Silvibacterium dinghuense: one gene and its partner. The protein of the gene in region 1 interacts with the protein of each later gene in a pairwise test. Links are inferred from orthologs where the notes say so. Each region holds a gene or a part of one and is shown in the gene's direction. Other genes may lie near its edges. The genes, in order: ruvC and ruvA.

What was found.
Region 2: the proteins of ruvC (region 1) and ruvA interact in binary tests that used the Escherichia coli proteins (3 or more experiments, as listed by UniProt). The link is inferred for Silvibacterium dinghuense from one-to-one orthologs.

The regions. Positions count from the first base shown.
Region 1 is NZ_SDMK01000002.1:262,826-265,960, forward strand. The notes cover bases 91-2,909. They hold ruvC (crossover junction endodeoxyribonuclease RuvC), read left to right. Parts: upstream 91-1,157; coding sequence 1,158-1,661; downstream 1,662-2,909. Other genes in these bases: ESZ00_RS10370 (choice-of-anchor D domain-containing protein), read left to right, coding at 91-740; ESZ00_RS10380 (hypothetical protein), read left to right, coding at 1,658-2,341; ESZ00_RS10385 (DUF6600 domain-containing protein), read left to right, coding at 2,592-2,909. Also shown: more of ESZ00_RS10370, read left to right, coding at 1-90; more of ESZ00_RS10385, read left to right, coding at 2,910-3,135.
Region 2 is NZ_SDMK01000001.1:2,023,308-2,026,434, forward strand. What follows is about bases 163-2,973. They hold ruvA (Holliday junction branch migration protein RuvA), read left to right. Parts: upstream 163-1,178; coding sequence 1,179-1,769; downstream 1,770-2,973. Other genes in these bases: ESZ00_RS07905 (S10 family peptidase), read right to left, coding at 163-894; ESZ00_RS07915 (beta-L-arabinofuranosidase domain-containing protein), read right to left, coding at 1,916-2,973. In the rest of the region: more of ESZ00_RS07905, read right to left, coding at 1-162; more of ESZ00_RS07915, read right to left, coding at 2,974-3,127. UniProt on the Escherichia coli protein: The RuvA-RuvB-RuvC complex processes Holliday junction (HJ) DNA during genetic recombination and DNA repair.

The DNA.
Region 1 (3,135 bases):
ACCGCTCCTCGCACGAGTTTCTGCATGGACACGACAGCCGCGGCTTCGACTACAAGGACTACTGGGGCTCCTATAACTACTGGGAGGATTTTGCGGCGAACAGCGGCTCAGTGGTCTACAACGCGACGGCAGGACCGGCCGGCGCGGCGACCAATAACTGGGAAGCATGGAATTACGACCACTGGGGCGTCTTCGATCCCGGCCTGTACGACGCGACCAACGACACCACGGATAACTACGAAAACACAATTCCGAGCTATGTGGCGAGCCTGAGCGGCGCCAGCGGCAGCAACGGCGTGAGCACGCGGACTCCGGTGTGGACGGTGCACTTTGCCACGCCGGCCGATGCGGCGAACTATAGCTACGCCGTGCTGTCGGTGGCGCTGGCCTGCGACTACGGCAGTTACGTGGTGAAGTTGAACGGGACCACGCGCACCTGGGGCTACCGCTCGACTGTGGCCTCCGATTGCTCGGTGCGCAGCGGGCTCTCCGGCTACTATCAGTGGGTGGTCTTCCAGTTCCCGGCGAGCGCGCTGAGTGCGGCAGGCGCCGACAACGTGATGACCATCGGGGTGAGCCAGACCTATGGCGCAATGGACGACGCGCTCCGGCTGGAACTGACGAATACCTCGGCCGCGCCCACCTCGACAAACTGGTACGACTACGAGTACGTGAGCACCTCGAGCACCTCGAGCACGTCAAACAATGTCGCGGCTGATGATGCGGTGAACAATCCTTAGGCTGTATCGACCTATTGAGCTTTTGACGTTTTTCTTCTGCATGCGATTGTCATCTCGACCAGAGCGAGACAGGTTTATCGTCTCGCGGAGTGGAGAGACCTGCTTTTTTCTGTTCGCGCCGGAGGCTTCCAGCCGCAAACAGGCAAACCGCAGGTTCCTCCACTGCGCTGCGCTCCGGTCGGGATGATGACAATTTCACTTAGAAAAGTGCTTGCTTGCGAATAGGTCGATACCGCTTGGTCCACCCGTCTCTAAGCTATGAAAACAACGCCGCGGACCGAATGAAGAATTCGGTTCGCGGTTTTGTTTGAAAAACCGGCTTGGTGTGATGCCGGGGGAGAGCATTTCCCTCCTTATGTCGATTGTCGTCCTGTGCGGTCACGTACAACTTCAGGCAAACTGCTCTAAACTTCCACCATGCGGGTCTTTGGTATTGACTGTGGCACGGAGTGCACCGGCTACGGCGTGGTGGAATGGAACGACGCGGCGCGGAATCCCGAGCTGCAATGGCGCGACGCCGGTGGTATCCGGCTTTCTAAAAAAGACACCACGCCGCAGCGGCTGGCGCAGGTCTATGCCGAGCTCTGCGCCCTGATCGCGCTCCACCAGCCGGACATCGTCGCGATCGAAGAGGTCTTCTACTCGGTCAACGCCAAGTCGGCGCTGAAGCTGGGCCAGGTGCGCGGTGTAGCGCTGCTGGCGGCTGCGACGGCCGGGCTTCCGGTGGCCGAATACGCTCCGCTCAAGATCAAATCCACGGTGACCGGCTACGGCCTCGCGCAAAAGGAGCAGGTGCAGTTCATGGTGGCCCGTCTGCTGCGCCTGGACGTAGTGCCGGAGCCCGCCGACGCCGCAGACGCGCTGGCGATTGCCATCTGCCACATTCACCACGCCCAGACCCTCGAGGCGGTGCGGCGGTGAAAGCGGTTGCGGCGGCATGGCTGTTTGCCGTGGGATCGGCCGTAGCACTGGGCCAGCAGGCAACAATCACTTTTTCCTTTGAAAATCCGCAGTTGCAGCCCCCGCAATACAGGATCACGCTCCACGAGGATGGAAGCGGCCAATATGAGTCCGCGGCCACGCCTGCGACGGCAGGCGTAGATGTTCCAACCAGCGATGCAGCCGCCCTGAATCTTCCCGCAATGAAGCGCGAGATCCGGATTGCCGACCCACTTCTGGAACAGGTATTCGCTCTGGCGCGCTCCCACCACTTCTTTGACATGGCGTGCGAGGCTCCCAAGGAGCACACGGCGTTTACCGGCAAAAAACTGTGGAGTTACGAGGGAACGGATGGCCACGGTGCCTGTACCTATAACTTCTCGAAGGATCCGCAGGTGAACGCTCTGGGGGAGCAGATGGAGGCGGTCGCCTATACGCTGGCCGAGGGGCAGCGGCTGGATTTGCAGCACCTGCACAGCCGGCTTGCTCTCGATGCGGAGCTCGAGAATCTGCAGGATTCTTTCCGGGAGCATAGAGCGGCGGAAATCGCGAATATCGCGCCAACGCTCAAAGCCATTGCTGGCGATCAGGAGGTCATGGAGCGTGCCCGGAAACGTGCTCTGTCGCTTCTGGCTGCATCTGAGAAAGAGGGAGCGCAGTAAACCTTTCGACAAATGGATCATTTGCCGGGGGTGATGCGTCTGAATATCAGCAGGTGTCCGGCAGGAACGAAACTCTCGGTCGAGTTTCGGGGTTTTGCAGAGGTTGGACACAGGGTTGGGCGCGCTGTGCGCCGGCTAAAAGGAGGTGTCTATGGGGCACCTGGGAAATCAAGCATTGAAGCGTTGGCTGCCGATTCGAGGAATTTTTTCAGGTCTGGTTCTTTCCGTACTGTTCTCCGGTGCCGTTGCCTTGGCACAGGATCAGGACTCCGTGCCTCCGCCGCCTGCGGACTCGACGGTACAGACGCCTGTGACAGGGAGCGCTGTCCGCGCGGTACGGCTCAGCGATGTCGAGGGCAAGGTCCAGATCTCCTCTGACGGGCAGTCAGACTTCGATCAGGCGCAGCAGAATATGCCGGTCATGCAGGGGATGCGGCTGCATACCGGAGACGACGGCCGGGTAGAAATCCAGTTTGAAGATGGTTCGGTCGTCCGCGTGACGCCGAACAGCGCCTTGACACTGACGGAGCTGCGGCGCGATGCCGACGGGCACACAGTCACCGCGATCACCGCGGACGGCGGCCTGACCTATTACGAGCTCAATGGGCAGGCGGGGCAGTACACGGTCCATCTGGGTGGCGAGACGCTGACGCCTGCCGATAGCAGCGTCTTCCGCGTGAATCTCGACCAGAATCCTGAAGTTGCCGTGATGCATGGCACCGTGAAGGCAGTCGACAGCGCGAACGGAAGCATCGACGTACACACCAACCAGACGGTGAAGTTCGCCGCGGCCA
Region 2 (3,127 bases), on another replicon or contig:
GGCGTAGTCGCCGAGGTCGTAGCTGATGACCTGCTGCATAGCCTCGGGCGTGAGCTTGTGCTGGCGCTCGAGGTTGGCGGCGGTGATCGAAGGCAGCGTCACCATCCACGGAATGGGCGAGAGGTCCCCGTTTTCGTCGATGGTCGGGTTGAGGTAGGGCGAGACCAGCACCGCGCCGTTGAGACCCACGCCAAGCTGCGATTGCAGGTAGTAGAGAACACGGGGTCCGCGGAAGCCGCCGTAGCTTTCACCGACGAGGTATTTGCGCGAATCCATGCGGCCGTTCTTCACCAGCCAGTCGTAGATCACGCGCGAGAGGTACTCGATATCGGCTTCGGTCGAGTAGAACTGCTTCTTGGTCTCGGCCTCGTTGACCAGGGAGCGGCTGAAGCCGGTGCCGATGGGGTCGATGAAGACCAGATCCGTAAAGCCGAGCCAGGTGCCCTGGTTGTCGGAGAGCGTTGCGGGATCGGACGGGCTGTCGCCGTCATTGCCGGCGTTGAGGTGCTTGGGACCGATGGCGCCGAAGTTGAGATAGACGCTCGAAGCGCCGGGGCCGCCGTTGAAGGCGAAGGTAACGGGACGGTTGGCGCCGGGCACGGTGTAAGAGGTAAAGACGACCTGTCCGGAGGCCTTGCCGTCCTTGTCGTAGACCGGGATGGTGCCGACGGTGACGGTGTAGTGCAGGGTCTTGCCGTTCAGCTCGATGGACTGCTCGACATGCGCATCGGCGGGGAGCGGCGGCGCAGGCTTCAGGTCGGACGATTTCGCGTCCGGCTTGTCGGCGGCGGCTTTATCGGCCGGCGGAGGACCGTCAGGATGCTGGGCGAAGGCGGGCGCGGCAAGCGCGAGCGCAGCTACAAGGCCGAGCGCAAGGCGGCGACGATTCGTCACCGTGACAGATACAGTTTTCGAGGAACAAGCAGAAGAGTCGAACGGATTCATAGCGCTACCATACACCGGCAAGAACAGCGGTCAGGCAAAAAAGCGGTCAGGGATGAGACGGCCAGTGGTCAGTGGGGATGCGGTCGGTTGTGGAACGACCAGTGAGATCCTCGGAGCCCCACCCATGACGAAACGGCTTGTCATGGGTGGGGCTCCCGCCACTGGCCGTCTTTGTGACTGGCTGCTCCGCGCGCAAAGCGCGCGCCTGACCGCCGACTCGCTAGAATCAGTGCATGATTGCGCATCTGCGGGGACGCCTTTTTTCGAAGCAGCCGGGCCAGGCGATTGTCGAGGCCGGGGGCGTGGGTTACGACGTGACCATCACCATTCCCACCTTCACTTCACTGCCCGCCGAGGGGGCAGAGGTCGCGCTCTACATCCACACCCAGGTGCGCGAGGACCTGCTGGCGCTCTTCGGTTTCCTCGACCGGGATGAAAAGCGGCTCTTCGAGCGGCTGATCACGGTGAGCGGCGTGGGACCAAAGCTGGCGGTGACGATTCTGAGCGGGCTGAACGCGGAGATGCTGGTGGGCGCGATTCGCGGACAGGATCACGCCACGCTGACGCGCATTCCGGGCGTGGGCAAGAAGCTGGCCGAGCGGCTGGTGGTCGAGCTCAAGGACAAGCTCGAAGACATGGCCGCAGCTCCGACGGCGGTCGTCTCGGCGGGGCCAGCTGGTGAGGATGTGCTCTCGGCGCTGGTGAATCTCGGCTACCAGCGGCCTGCGGCACAGAAGGCGATTGAAACGGCGGTGGCGAAGGACAAGGCCCTGGGCGAAGACTTCGACGGGTTGTTCCGGGCGGCGTTGAAGGTGATCCGCTAGCTACTGCGCGCAGGGCGGTCCGCCTTCGGCCTCCGCTCCCGCTGGTCGCCACTTCACGTGGGGCGAATTGCTTCGCGTGGCGCTCCCGTTGGTCGTGAGTCTGATCCGCCTTCTCAAATGGAGAAGAACCCGGCGCGCTTCATCTCTTACCCCACCGTGACATACGTCGAGTACGCGCGGTCTTCGAGCTGGGTAAACGGCGCCAGCTCGATGAGGCCGGAGTCTGTTCGAGCCTGCCAATGGCCTTCGCGATTGGCTGCTGCGAGGAGCTGGGAGCGGGTCGCTTTCACCGGTTTGTCGGTAACCGCGAAAAGCACCAGTGGTCCGCGAAGAACCGCGATGGTCTCCGGATGCTGTGGGTCTATGGCCTCGGCGCGAAGCGGCATGGGGAATGAGAGTTCGACCTGATCGCCGTGATGCCAGGTGCGGCGGAGCGTTGCGAAGCCCTTGTCGACAGAGATGGGAGTGGGATCGCCATTGACGGTGATGTGCGGGCCGCCATCGGCATGCGCCCAGGCGGGAATGCGCAGGCGCAGCGGGAAGGTGGAAGAGCGGTTGAGCTCGAGGCGGAGAGCAATGTGGCCGCGGTCGCCGGTTGTTTCAAACGGGTAATCGCCCGACTGCGTGAGGGTGAGCGCTGCGCCGTCCCGAGTGGTCCACTTGAGCGTCGAGGGCAGGTAGAGATTGACGGCAAGGCTGCCATCGCGGCCCTGGAAGTAGCCCAGGAGATGATAATCCGCGGCCACCTGCGGCAGCGTGCCGGAGCAGCAGGGCCATTTGTCAGGGAAATAGAAGCGCGAGCCGGAGAAATTGTAGTCGGAATAGTAGAAGGCCGTGCCGTCGGGCTGGAGATGCTTTGCCCCAAAGACGGTGTTGTAGAGAACGCGCTCCATGCTGTCGCCGTAGCGGCCGTCTCCGGTGACGGAGAGCAGGTAGCGGGTGATCTTGAAGTGGCCATAGGAGCCGCACGGGGTCTCGAAGCTGTGATGGGTGCCGGTGAGGCTGGCAAACAGCGCGCCGGTGCCGGGCACCACGAAGCTCTCATTCGGCCCCCAGCCTCCGGTGGCGAAGCTCTGCGTGGCGAGGATCATCTCGAAGCCATTGGTTGCAGCCTGAAGGTGAGGCTCGCTGCCATCGGAGAGATACGCCTGCATAGCCGAGCTGAGCGAGTTGCAGTGGCTGTAGGCGTGGTGATTGGGCAGCACGTTCTGGTTGGCTGCGAGGGGCGTGAACCAGCCCTTGTCGAGGAGATAGCGGGCAGCCATGGCTCGGTAACGGTCACCGGCGCCGCGCTGCCAGGCGAGGTAGAGATTCTCCGGCAGCGTGTAGGGCTCATCCCAGCAGAAGTCATCGGGCGC